Regions from separate parts of the Dysgonomonas sp. UBA7630 genome, predicted to be linked through region 1. Evidence: riboswitches for the same ligand, from Rfam matches in the RefSeq annotation. Region 1 holds a riboswitch; each other region holds the start of a gene.

Region 1 (3,531 bases):
ATAAAATAATCGGCTCCTGAATCTCTGAATAGCTGTGCGAGATAGCTGTTTCCTCCAACTACATACCAGTTACCCGAATGTAACTCACCGCTCAATACAGTAGGACGTTTTGAAACAGAAGCAGACAATGCTTTTAATTTATTATACTTGTTTTCTATATCGTCAAACTGTTTATTGGCTTGTTCTTCTATTCCTAATAGCATAGCAATGAACTTAATCCATTCAGCCTGTCCCAAAGGAGAACTTTCTTTATATCCTAAAAAACTAATTAATGGTATATCCAGGTTTCGAATCGCATCATATCCCCCTTTTTTGAATGGTGAAACAAGTATAATATCCGGATTTAGGGCGAGAATTGCCTCATTATCAAATTCACCTTCTATACCGATTTTACGAGTCTTACCTTCTTTAAGTTGCTTATTCATTTGTTCATTAAAAAGAAAGCGAGTGCTGGTTATCCCTACAACCTTATCCAATGCCTTGAGCTTAATAAAGTTTGACAGTTGCAGTGTGGTCATGCAAATTACACTGCGGATAGGTATTTCTATTATCTGATAATCAGCAGGTATGCCCTCTTTGTTGCTCCCTTTATTGACCAGAGCATATTTGTAATGCATATCGCTCTCCCCGGATGGATCGGTTATATCAACTAATTTATAGTTTTCGGAACTAGTCACTTTGAAGCCTTTGGCATATTTAATATTCATAGAACCTGCAGTGTTTCGATCTCCGATAGTTTTTGCATTCTTATTTTGATTACAGCCCGAAAATGCAATAACCAGAGTAAATAAGATAAAAAGTAGTTTTTTCATCCAGATTATTCTTTTGTAATTATTAATAGTGAGAAATAAGGAAATTTACGATCTATTATTTCAGGTATATCCTGCGTATAGAATTCTTTTTCTTTAATTCCTACATTCTCAAAATAATGTATTTCCACTTTATCTATTGAAGACATAGCCTGCTTTATAGCCTGTTCCGATTGAGAAGGTTTCATTATCACGATAGAGTTTCCTGTTGCTATTCTTGTCGTTAAATCATTGGATGATATTATCCCGGGAATGATATGCAATTCTTCTTCTTGTTTGGCTATATGGATATTGGCAAGGGCTGCACAGGCAATAAACGCCGGGATGCCGGCGATACGTTCTGTAGGAATATTTTTTGATATAAGATTATCTGATATATAATGAGTTGAAGAGTAAAATCCTGCATCTCCTTCTGCTACTACAACTATTTTTAATCTTTTCACATAATGCTTTTCTATAAGCTCAGCAACTTCCTTATAGCAGAGTATTGCATGCGATCGATCTTTACTCATAGGTACATCAAAAAGAGAAATAACGGAATCATTAATATTCAGTTCCAATAAAATATCACGGCTACGAGATGACATATTTCCGACTGGTGAAACAGTCGAGGGGCAGAGGATAATATCTGCTTGTTGCAAAGCGTTTAAGGCTTTTAGGCTTATAAGTTCGGCATCACCTGGCCCAAGAGATACAAATGTAACGAAATCAGACATATTTATTTTAAATTATTATAGTTACAATATGCTTAATTCAACAAAAGGTAAGCAACTGAATACCTGTAGTAGTTACAATAAATATGTTTAGAGATACGGATTTTGTATGTTCGTATATTCCGCAGCATACCAATACTGCCTTCAAAAATATGTAATGCCTCATATCTTATTTTATTATTGTAAAAAACTAATAAAATAAAACAACGAGTTTCCTGAAAATTAATAAAATAGCAATGAATACAAGATGTATTGCACAACCACTTCTATCCCTGGAAGCTTGGTGTTTATTTGTCAGATCTGGCAGGTCTTCTGGCTATCCTCCGGTTAAAAGCCTTCCCATTTCTTTCGAAACAGTGGCATGGAATTTTCAACCGATTTTATGAGAAATTACAGCTGCAGGTACAGCCCCGGATTCACACCGGGTTCCCTTTTATTACAACTTCACGATTTTGAAATTGCAATACCGAATCTGAGTGCAAAGGTATTAATATTTTTTATTTTGAAGCCCAAATTTCAACTTCAATTTTAAGCTCTGGTAAACCTAATGCCTTCACATAAGCAATAGTCATAGATGGGTATATTGTACCAAATAGATTTTCCCATCTTGCGTCAAAAAAATCCCAAACAATTTCTTCTGTAGCCCAGATATTGACTTTTATAACATCGTCTGAAGTTAAATTCTGACTTTCCAGAATTTGTTCAATATTCCTAAATGTATTGTATACCTGTTCATTCATACTATCAGGAATAACTCCATAATTATCAGCTCCAATCTGTCCGGAGAAAGTGTATAGAGTTGAATTTTTAGGAATTATAGTCACATGTGAATATTTTCCAATAGGCTTTGATATATTCTCGGGATTTAATCTGACGATTCTTTTGATTTTATCACTATTCATTTCAATTTTTCTTTAAATAAACAATTCAAATACCAAAGCGGTATTTCTTTTGTAATGCAAAAGTATAGGTCGTGTATTATTTGAAATTGGATAAAACCGACAACTCTCAGAAAAAGAAATACAATAGTTCTCGTAAATTGGATTGTAGAAAGAACACATCGCTAGCAAATTCTAGATAAGCCATTGAGGAAAGTTAGCTAAATACTCTTTTGAGTTTAGTATGAAATTTCTAGGATTAGTTCCTGTAAATTCTTTAAATTCCCTGTTATAGTGCGATTGATCAAAATAATCATATTGATAAGCAAGTTCTGTAAAGTTTTCAAAATTTATTTGACGCAAAGAATTTAAACCCTCTTGAAAACGCATAATCCGTGAAAATATCTTTGGTGATAATCCAACAGACTGTTTTATAATTCTTTCTAATGTTCGCTCCGACAAATTCATTTCCAATTGGACTTCTTTAAGAGTTTTTCCATTTTGTAATAATGTGGAAGCATGCACCAACTTCTTATGATTATTTTTGACTCTTTCTATTTGCTTAAGGAAGAAAGAAGAGATTAGGCTTATTTTTTCTTCTAAAGAAATTGCGTTAAGAAGTTGCTCAAGAATAGCATCTCTCACAATGTCTTCAAGTGAAATATTTTGATGATTTAACTCAAAAGCATCTAATCCAAAAATTGTTTTTAAAGCCGTTGGTTGCAAATATACGCCAATAACGCTAAAGTATCCACTAACTGTATGCTCTGTATATTTAGAATATTGCCCATATAAATACAATTGAGGCAACGCTTGTCCCTTTCTATCAAAAAACAAGTTTGGTTCTTGTTGGAATATTAATGCCGGTAGTCCATCCGGGATAATCTTAAAACATTTATCACTAGAATTATTCTTAAAGTCCTCCAATATCCAAAAATATTGGATGTAATCTTGCAGAGCCTTTATTGGAATAATTTTTTTATAAAACATTTATCTTTATATATGTAAAATAGATAATCTAAAATATGAGAGAATGTTGCACAATACATATCAATCCTAAGTAAGCGCTATTTTATATTACAAAGATAAATCTTTTAAAATGAATTAATCTTACTAATTTTTAGAATTCAA
Region 2 (3,531 bases), on a different contig from region 1:
CAACAACAGGTGGCTCAACAATAGGTGGTTCAACAACAGGATAGCCTTCGTCATCACTACATGATGCGAATCCTAAAACTAATGCTACAAAGAGAAATGCGTAAAAAATTTTATTTATTTTCATATGAATAAATATTTAAAAATTATAATTAGCTGATATTGTAAAAGATCGTCCCGGCATAGGATAATATTGTACAATTTGATAATTCTTGTTTGTCAGATTAATTAAATTGAGTTGGAGGCGTAAGCTATTATTATTTAATATAAAAGACTTATTTAGTGAAATACTATGATCTGTATATGATTCTATCTCATTTTTTGGTATATTCTGATCAAGAGCGTAACGTTTGCCTGATATAATTACAGTATAGGCAAAATTTAACCAAGGGTTTTCTAAACTTACCGATGCCGAACCATAATGACGCGGTGTGTAAGGGATTTGATCTTTATAGTTTTTACTATTTTTATCTGTTACATCTATAACTCTCTGATAACTATAATTACCTGTGATATTTAATGATATTTGAGATGTTAACAATGCATGGAGACGCGTATTCAGATCCACCCCAGTCATATCTACCTTTCCATAATTGCGCATCTTAAAAATATTCATTGTAGGAAAAGGCACAATTTTATCATCTACTTTATTTCTGTAACCATCTAAAGATACACTCATAAAGTCAATGGTCTCAGATATTTTTTTTGTCCAAGTCAATCCTATATTGTATTGTGTAGCATATTCCGGTTTTAGATTTATATTGCCCATGCGTATGTAATACATATCATCAAAAGTTGGCACTCTGAATATCTTTTTATAAGATGCACGAAGTCTTAAATTGGCTTCTTCGAAAGGTAAGTATGATACACTTATAGATGGCGTTATCTTTTTCTTATCTTCAGGTGACTCTCCCGTTTGAAGACTTTCATCAACATAAGTAGCCAAAAGGCTTCCGGTTACGGTTAGATATTTATTAGTAAATTGAGCAGCCAAAGCTGTGAGTGATGAAATTCTCTTCGGCTTGTCTACATCTTCAAAATTACTGTTCAATCTATTCTGAAATATATCTTCAAATAAACTTATAGATAGATATTTAAGAGGTTTGCATATCATACCTGCTGATGCATAGTATTCATACTGAGTGATGCGGTCTTCTTGTTTGTTTTCTGCTGTATTATTGGTTATTGACAGATATTTATAATGGTTGCGGCTAAATTTTAATTGTCCTTTTATACTTATTTTATCATTAACTTTATTTTTGTAATATAGCTGGGAGAACAAATCCTTGTTCCAGACTCTTTCTTCATTGTCGTCTCTGTAGAAAATTACAGAACCCGGCAAACCTCTCTCCGAATCATAATAATTTACCTTAAATTTCAGCTCGCCAGCTTTACCCATACTCCCATAAAGGTTTAATTCTGTACGCCAGATATTGACATCCGAATTTCTACGCTTACGTTCTTCTGTCTGGTCGGCATTCTTAAATGTAAATTTATATCTTCCGTCTGCTCTTTCCCATCCTGTATTTAACGAAAGAGAGAATTTCTTATTCAGTCGGTGTGCATAATAGACAGTAGGATTGAAAAGCCCATAAGAACCAGCTTTAACTTGTATATTTCCATTATATGATTTATTCTTAAAGGCAGGGTTTGATGTTATTACCTCTAATAAGCCGGCTGATGCATATGATCGTGCAGATTGGAATATATCGTCAGATTGACCAATGGAGAGACTTATCATGGAAACATTTTCCAACGAAAAACGGCTGATATCAATCTGTCCGGATTGAACATTACTCATCGTAACACCATCATAACTAACTGCAGTATGTTGTGCCCCCATCCCCCTTATTGAGACAGTCTTCATACCTCCAATACCTCCATAATCTTTTACTGTAACTCCCGAAAAACGACGTACAGCATCAGACACGGACAGTATTCCTATTCGTTCAATCTCTGTATTATCAATCACTTGAAGTGGAGTTGTAGATCGTGAGACAGAAGGTTTGATCTGTGCAGAAATTTCTATCTCTGACAGTTTCTTTGCATTGAGACTATCATTAATCTGAGCCTGTACATGCATACAGCCTACTACAAATAAAAATATAAGGGAGAATAAAAAAGTCCTCATCTTCACAAATTATTCAATAAAATGCTTTCGATAAGAACAAAGAAAAGACTATATAATCTTAACACTGTTTCTTAAGCTCTATTCCTCGAAAGCTGTCCGAACTATTACTTTGCAGGTCTTCTGACTTACTCCAACTTGTACAGCCTTCCCATTTTGAATAACAGTGGCTATGTTGCACAAGCTTTACAGAGCTTACAGCAGCGGGTCTGTTCAGGATTTTCACCTGATTCCCTTTTAATTCGTTAACAAACGAAACAAAGTGCTGCAAAGGTAAGGATAAATTATATTGAAAGACAAAATATAAATGTTAATTCCACTAGCATGCTTCATGCGAAAGATATTATCCTGTGTTTTATGCCTCTATGCATTAAAATTCTCCAACCTTAAGCAGCCATGATTTAAATTAATATTTGTAAATCGACATCTAATGTTGTGTTTATCTTAAAAGAAAAACGCTTACCTTTGTTTCATATTCATATATAAATGAAATGAGGAATACAACCAGAGATAAAGTATTGCAGGAAATAAAAGTTGATCAACCGGCTCAATTGCTAGATTTCCTTGTCCAAAAAGAAGTACGTAAAAGCCGCAACGCAGTGAAATCGCTTCTTGCACATAAACAAATCAAAGTAAACGGAAAGCTTATCACCCAATTCGATTTCGAACTGAAGGCAAAAGATAAGGTCTCTGTTATGAAATACGATCAGTCTCGAAAAGAAAAGAGATTGAAGGGATTAAAGATTGTATTTGAAGACGACGACTTACTCGTCATCGAAAAAGAAGCAGGATTTCTATCTGTAGCTACAGATAAGGAAAAGTCACGCACTGTATATAACTCTCTGAATGAATACGTAAAGAAAAAAGATAAAAAAGCACGTGTTTATGTTCTGCATCGCCTCGACAGAGAAGTTTCGGGACTTATGATCTTTGCGAAAGACATGGAGCTCCAGGATATTTTCCAGAAAAACTGGGACAACCTTGTACCTAAGTATTCATACATGGCAATTGTAGAAGGACGTCCGAACCCTAAAAATGGAACTGTAACATCGTGGCTTACCGAGAACAAGAACTTTGTAATGATGTCATCTCTTATCGATAACGGAGGACTGAAATCTGTTACTCATTACAAGACACAAAAATCGAAAGGTGGCTATTCATTATTGGATTTTGACCTTGAAACACGACGCAAAAATCAAGTAAGAGTACACATGCAACAGATCGGACATCCGATTGTTGGCGATAAGAAATATGGTGCTTCAAATAATCCGATCAAAAGAATTGCCCTTCATGCCGGGGGACTAATTTTGAAACATCCAAGAACAGGGGAATTGCTTGAATTTAAAGCCGGCATCCCTAAAGCAATGCAAATACTAATATCCGAAACACAAAAAGAAAGAAAGGAT
Region 3 (3,531 bases), on a different contig from region 1:
CAAAATACAACAACGTAAAGCGAATAGCATGCCCCAGCCCTCCCAGCAAACCGGCAACCAACAATCCCTTCTTTGGCGTTTCGAACAATAGTGCAAAACCTATAGCAACAAAAAAACTAAGAAGAGCGTCTTTCAATATATCTATTAGCATAATCAAAAGTTATTTATTCCTATTATTGTCATACTAATAAACATACCTACAGCGATACATAAGAGAATAAATCCACCGAATGCTCCACGGGCAATACCTGTAGGGATATACCCTTCAAGCAAATCGATTATACTATTTATCAGAGGAACTCCCGGAATAAGGAATAATACAGAAGTAGCAATAGATGTTTGAGGCAAATAACCAAATCCCGACAAGATATTCAATCCTGATATGGTTGTTGTCACAAACGCTGAACAGATTACAATAACCATCAGGTTAAACTTTCTTTTAATCATCTCCTGACGCACCGCAAGCCCCACGAATGAGGCTACAAAAGCAAAAGCCCCATCTATTAAATTCCCCCCGGCAAGCAGACATAACGATCCGCAAGCTATTCCAATAAACAGACGAACAAGCCAAACAGAATAACGAGAGGTATCTTTCAATCTTTTTATACGCTGGTGCAACTCCTGCAAAGAAATCCGATCTTCGGCAAGTTCCCATGTCAGCAAACTGGTATTGGTGAGTATTCCAAAGTGTACCCCATGATGTATTATCTTTTTATTGGCTGTTACTATGTTTTCCTCATTATCCATATTGGTTACTGATACCGATACAGCAGTAAATGATATCAGCATTTCTACTTTATAGTTTGTCTTCTGTGCTATACGTTGTACATTCCTATTAATTCTTTCACAGTGGGCTCCCGATTCAAGCAAGAGGGTACTGACCTCCAATATGATGTCTACAAATTCCTTCAACGACAACTCTTTGTCTGAACGTGTGTCTGTGTCTTCTACATCTGCACATCGATCATCAACATGCGAATAATCAAGAACGTTTGCGCGCATTTCTTTCTAAACTTTTTACGATTAAACATAAATGTAAAAAGCTCTTTTGAACTTCTCAATGCTGCAATAAGAACACACCTGGATAATAACATCTCCTCCGACAAGAGGGATGAATGAAATTATTAGACATAACACTTTTATCGCGAAGCATTGTCAATCCGATTTAAGGCAGGTATCCTGGCTTTCACCATTTCTATTTTCCTTCCCATCTCTGCACGAAACAGTGGATTTTAAATAGAAACTTTCGCGGTGACTACAGTTGCGCGACAGCTCAGGACTTTCACCTGATTCCCTATTCTCCTCAATATCTGAGGCACCTTAGCGGTTGAAGAATAATGATAAAGAACTTTCGGGAGGCAAAGGTATAGGAAAAAATAATAAATAGCACATCTTTTTTATTTTTTCCTATACAAAAAGATATAAAAGAAAACAAAAAGAGAAGAGTCTCAATCAATAAGCATTTTCACATTAAATGTTTATTTTTATGCTTAAAAACATATAACTTTGTCACAGGTTTTGGTGTCATTTACTATATCCATAGAAAATGATGAAAAGGGAATCAGGTGAAAATCCTGGACAGACCCGCTGCTGTAAGCTCCTCCAAAGACTTTGAACAATACTCTATCCACTGTTCTTACACTGAATGGGAAGGATGCTCAAAGATAAAGTAAGTCAGAAGACCTGCCAAGACCATATAGTTTGAAGCTTTCGAGGAATAAAGCTGAAGATTTAGGATGGGACCTTTTTCATAAAGGGAAAAGCCTCCTCTATTTTATTTTTATTCTGTTACATTTATTTAAATACGTCTGTATTTATTTCTTATTCTATTCCACGTAAGCTCTGAAAATTGAGTACTTAGAAATTTATTTTATAACTAAATGGAAGCATATAAAAACTTTAAAGGCACACGGTGGCAAGAGGAAATCAATGTAAATGATTTTATACTCCAAAACTATAAAGAATACACAGGGGACGAATCTTTTCTACAAAACCCTACTGAGGCAACAATCAAGCTTTGGGAAAAGTTAAGCACAATGTTTATTGAAGAAAAAGAGAAAGGCATATATGATGCCGAGACTCGAATACCTTCTCAAATTGATGCTTATGGACCCGGATATATAGACCAAGAGCTGGAAAAAATTGTAGGAGTTCAAACAGACAAACCGCTAAAAAGAGCAATATTCCCTAACGGAGGTCTCCGTATGGTGAAACAGAGTTTGGCCGAATATGGTTATAAACTCGACAAAGGAACAGAAGAAATATTCTCAAAATACAGACGCACACACAACGAAGGAGTATTCGCAGCTTATACCGACAGCATCCGCAGAGCCAGAAGTAACGGATTGTTAACCGGCCTACCCGATGCTTACGGACGTGGACGTATTATCGGCGATTATCGCAGAGTAGCTCTTTACGGTGTAGATCGATTAATATCGGAACGAGAAAAACGTTTCCAAGAATGTGACCCAATTGTAATGACAGACGATCTGATTCGTCTTCGGGAAGAGCTAAGTTCGCAAATAGAAGCATTACTAGCCTTGAAACGTATGGCTGCTTCGTACGGGTTTGACATTTCTCAACCGGCGAATACAGCCCAAGAAGCTATCCAATGGACATACTTTGGATACCTGGGAGCTATCAAAGACCAAAACGGTGCAGCAATGAGCCTCGGACGTGTAACCACTTTCCTCGATATCTATATTGAAAGAGATTTGCAGGCAGGCTTAATAACCGAAATAGACGCACAAGAGCTTATCGATCATTTTGTGATGAAGCTACGTATTGTCCGTTTCCTTCGCACTAATGAATACAATGAACTATTTTCGGGAGATCCGGTATGGGTAACCGAATCGATCGGAGGTATGACAAACAACGGAAAGTCGATGGTTACGAAAAATAGCTACCGTATGCTTCATACACTATACAACCTAGGGCCTGCACCCGAACCTAATCTAACAATATTATGGAGCGACCGTTTACCCGAAAGCTGGAAGCATTATTGCGCCAAGGTTTCTATCGATACTTCATCACTTCAGTACGAGAATGACGACCTGATGCGCCCTCAACTAGGCGATGATTACGGCATAGCATGTTGTGTATCACCGATGCGAATAGGACATCAGATGCAATTCTTCGGTGCAAGAGCGAACTTGCCTAAAGCATTGCTATATACGATAAATGGAGGTAAAGACGAAATAACTAAAGCGCAAGTATTACCAAAACACTGGGTAGAAAAGGTATCAGGAGAGTATCTTGACTTTGAAGAAGTTTGGGAAAAATTTGACCGCACCTTGGATTGGGTTGCCGAAACTTACGTAAAAGCATTAAATATCATCCATTATATGCACGATAAATATTCATACGAAGCTTTAGAAATGGCTTTGCATGATGTTGATATCGTTCGGACACAAGCATTCGGGGTTTCGGGGTTATCCATTATCGCTGACTCTTTTGCTGCTATCAAGTATGGAAAAGTACGCATCGTAAGAAATGAAGAAGGTGACGCAGTCGACTATATTATAGAAAAAG
Region 4 (3,531 bases), on a different contig from region 1:
AAGTGATAATATATTTGTGGTAATCTTGGAACAAATAAAACATGCTTATCTATATGAGAAAGTATTATTTTATAATTATAATATGTATATTTTTTTTGTACCGTTCCTAAATAATTGGGGGTAATTAATCTTGACAGATTATTACAGTCAAGGAATAACCAAGCATATTGATTTCGCTCGATAACTTTCAGTTCATATCTTCAGTATTAACTCAATATTATAATCAGGTTGGTTGTAAAGTTGGAGGCAGCAGACTAATATAAAAAGACAAAGATTTATCCGACTATAAACAAGGTTTTAAATGACACGTTGAAATATCCTAAAGTGTCTAGCTTCGCAGAATATAATAAGTTAAATCTATAGTATACATTTTTTAAACAATCGATTTTGCCTAATATTTTTTATGTATCGCAATATTTTTCTTTGAACGTTATTTAGCCTAAACTCGATAGAGAAAAACTATTTTGATCATATAATTCATAATAATTATATTTTCATAGGATTAAATAATTGTTATACTCTATCAGAAAAAATAGTCGAAAATAATTACATTTTATGTTCATACAAACTAAAAAGCTGAAACAACCCTCAAAAAGCTAAGAGTGGAACAAAAGCTCTCCTTGTTTTAATAATCTTTATAATAAGTTTTCTTTTTTAAATATTTAAACATACCTTTGTTTTCGATTTTGGTGTCATAATTCCAATAACTTACGGAAAAGTGATGAAAAGGGAATCAGGTGTAAATCCTGAACAGACCCGCTGCTGTAAGCTCTACTAAAATCTTTGAACAATACTCAAGCCACTGTTCAACAATGAATGGGAAGGACGATTCAAAGATGGAGTAAGTCAGAAGACCTGCCAAGATTATTATAATTTAAGGCTTTCGGGAAATAAAGCTGAAGAAGATGAAAAGCAGAATTCTGACCATCATTATTATGGTTGCTCTTTTTAATTTAATCGTTTATATTTTCCTGTTAAGTTATTTGATAATCCTTTAATCAGGTGGCTTAGATGTTGTCATTATGTGGGTTTAACCGAGTTGGGTTAATGTTTTCTTTTATATACTGTTGTTCCATAACGGGCTTCGCGCAAAGTAAACTAGATAGTATACAACATCTAAATGAGATAGTAGTCTCGGCTCGTAAAACTAGAGTAGATGTTATCCCTGTACAAGTACTATCGGGAGAATTATTACAAAATTTAAGTGCCCATTCTGTAGCTGATGCTTTGCGTTATTTTTCGGGTGTACAATTGAAAGACTATGGTGGTATTGGTGGTCTTAAGACTGTAAATGTACGTAGTATGGGTAGCCAGCATGTAGGTGTATTCTATGATGGGATTGAAATAGCGAATCCTCAGAATGGAGTTGTAGACCTTGGACGATATTCACTTGATAATATTCAAGCTATCTCTTTACATAACGGACAAAAAAGTTCCATTTTTCAGCCGGCAAAAGATTACAGTTCTGCAAGTTCTATCTACATAGAAGCTAAAACTCCTCAGTTTGGATGCAACAAAAAATATAATCTGAAATTTACTTTCAAAACAGGAGCATTCGGACTGATTAATCCTTCTTTGTATTGGGAACAAAAGCTATCTGAGAAATTAAATTCATCGTTTAATATTGATTACACTAACTCGACAGGTAAATATAAGTTTCGATACAAAGTTCAAAATACTGTTGACAATAGAGGGGGATACGATACTACCGCTGTTCGAAAGAATGGAGACATTCAGATATTTAGAATTGAGCAAGCCTTCTTCGGAAAGTTAAAAGGAGGTGATTGGAAAAGTCGTATTTATTTCTATACTTCAGAACGGGGATACCCTGGAGCGATTGTGAAAGAAGAACCCGGAAGATTTAAGCACGAAGATAGACAAAAGGATCGGAATTTCTTTGTTCAATCAGCTTTGAATAAGAGATTTTCAGACGTTTATGCAACAAAGATATCAGGGAAATATGCGTACGATTATTTGTATTATGAATCTGATACTTTAATTCAAAAGTTGAAAAATAAATATATGCTCCATGATGTTTATATTTCTTCAGCCAATCTATTTAATATCCTCCCTTCGTGGACAGCTAACATTTCTGCCGACTTTCAGTGGAATAAAATGAATGCCAATTTGGTGGAATTTATCTATCCGCAACGTTATTCTACTTGGGTAGCTGTAGCGACTTCTCTCGATCTGGATAGAGTAAAAATACAGGGTAGTTTACTCGGTACTTTTGTTCATGAATCTACCAAAGAAGATAAAAAAGACATTCAACGTGATTGGAATAAAATCACACCCTCCTTGATGGCCTCATGGCAACCATGGAGTAGAGAGGACCTGTTTTTAAGAGTCTTTTATAAAAATATATTTCGAATGCCGACCTTCACCGAGATGCATATGGCATATATGGGGACATTGTCTTCTTACCTCAAACCCGAATTTACCAAACAATATAATTTAGGGTTCGTATATTCAAAAAATATAAATTCATCATTTTTTCTAGAAGGACAAGTCGATGCCTATTACAACGAAGTTACAGACAAATTATTAGCTATCCCGGGCGGTGTAAATTTTCGTTGGACAATGAAAAATATTGGTCTTGTAAAGATAAAAGGAGTAGATATTGCTTTAACATCTACTAACAAGATAGGAAAAGATCTAACTTTAGATACTCGGATAAATTATACTTACCAAAAGGCACAGGACTATACTCCAATGGTAGTAGAGAGTGATACCATTACCTATAAAGGACAAATAGCATATATTCCGATCCACAGTGCATCGGCCATATTAGGCGTCAATTATAAATCATGGAATTTATCATACAGTTTTATTTATACAGCTACTAGGTATACAGGTAGTGCCAATATTCCCCGTAATAGACTTGAGCCTTGGTACACTCACGATATGGCTATCGGTAAGTCTTTTGTGTGGAGGAAAAATAAATACAAAGCTACCATGGAAATTAATAATCTATTTAATCAGGCTTACGATGTAGTCTTGAATTACCCTATGCCAGGAACAAATTTCAAATTTATACTCAATATAACTATTTAAGAAAATTATGAAAAGAAGATTATTCAAATTAGGATTTCTAATTCTAATTGTAGGATTAACACTTCTCTCTTCATGTAGAGGAGATGAAGAGGAACTGATTCCTCCCACAATAACACCGGTAGCTCCTGTTGATGAAACAACTGTTGTAGAAGGAGAAGAAGGTAATATAAAAGGATTTTATCTGTTGAATGAAGCCAATATGGGAAGTAATAAATCTTCCATTGATTACTTCGATCGTAAAACCGGTAAATATTGTCAAAATATTTATCCTTATCTGAATCCTAACATTGCCCATGAACTGGGAGATGTAGGTAACGATATCCAGATTTATGGGAATAAACTATATGCCGTAATCAATGTTTCAGGTTATGTGGAGGTGTTGGATGTAAATACCGCACGCCATATAGGTTCTCTCACTATACCCAACTGCCGTTACATCGTTTTCGACAAAGGTTATGCGTATATAAGTTCTTACAA

Evidence for each region. Region 1 has a riboswitch for cobalamin ahead of B3P17_RS02875 (precorrin-2 C(20)-methyltransferase). Riboswitches for the same ligand answer to the same signal wherever they lie in the genome.
Region 2: linked by a shared signal. The riboswitch ahead of B3P17_RS10310 (TonB-dependent receptor plug domain-containing protein) and the one ahead of B3P17_RS02875 (precorrin-2 C(20)-methyltransferase) in region 1 are both predicted to bind cobalamin.
Region 3: linked by a shared signal. The riboswitch ahead of pflB (formate C-acetyltransferase) and the one ahead of B3P17_RS02875 (precorrin-2 C(20)-methyltransferase) in region 1 are both predicted to bind cobalamin.
Region 4: linked by a shared signal. The riboswitch ahead of B3P17_RS03920 (TonB-dependent receptor) and the one ahead of B3P17_RS02875 (precorrin-2 C(20)-methyltransferase) in region 1 are both predicted to bind cobalamin.

The regions. Positions count from the first base shown of each region.
Region 1 covers NZ_DLIY01000006.1:81,276-84,806, reverse strand. The annotation lists gene B3P17_RS02880 (ABC transporter substrate-binding protein) at 1-812, opposite strand, end outside; gene B3P17_RS02875 (precorrin-2 C(20)-methyltransferase) at 818-1,525, opposite strand; cobalamin riboswitch at 1,808-2,008, opposite strand; gene B3P17_RS02870 (RidA family protein) at 2,020-2,424, opposite strand; gene B3P17_RS02865 (helix-turn-helix domain-containing protein) at 2,596-3,390, opposite strand; gene B3P17_RS02860 (TonB-dependent receptor) at 3,521-3,531, opposite strand, start outside.
Region 2 covers NZ_DLIY01000023.1:95,190-98,720, forward strand. The annotation lists gene B3P17_RS10305 (DUF5074 domain-containing protein) at 1-124, opposite strand, end outside; gene B3P17_RS10310 (TonB-dependent receptor plug domain-containing protein) at 137-2,128, opposite strand; cobalamin riboswitch at 2,222-2,403, opposite strand; gene B3P17_RS10315 (RluA family pseudouridine synthase) at 2,617-3,531, shown strand, end outside.
Region 3 covers NZ_DLIY01000001.1:80,177-83,707, reverse strand. The annotation lists gene B3P17_RS00340 (threonine/serine exporter family protein) at 1-151, opposite strand, end outside; gene B3P17_RS00335 (threonine/serine ThrE exporter family protein) at 154-1,002, opposite strand; cobalamin riboswitch at 1,153-1,336, opposite strand; cobalamin riboswitch at 1,503-1,705, shown strand; gene pflB (formate C-acetyltransferase) at 1,881-3,531, shown strand, end outside.
Region 4 covers NZ_DLIY01000011.1:112,255-115,785, forward strand. The annotation lists cobalamin riboswitch at 671-877, shown strand; gene B3P17_RS03920 (TonB-dependent receptor) at 1,048-3,054, shown strand; gene B3P17_RS03925 (YncE family protein) at 3,062-3,531, shown strand, end outside.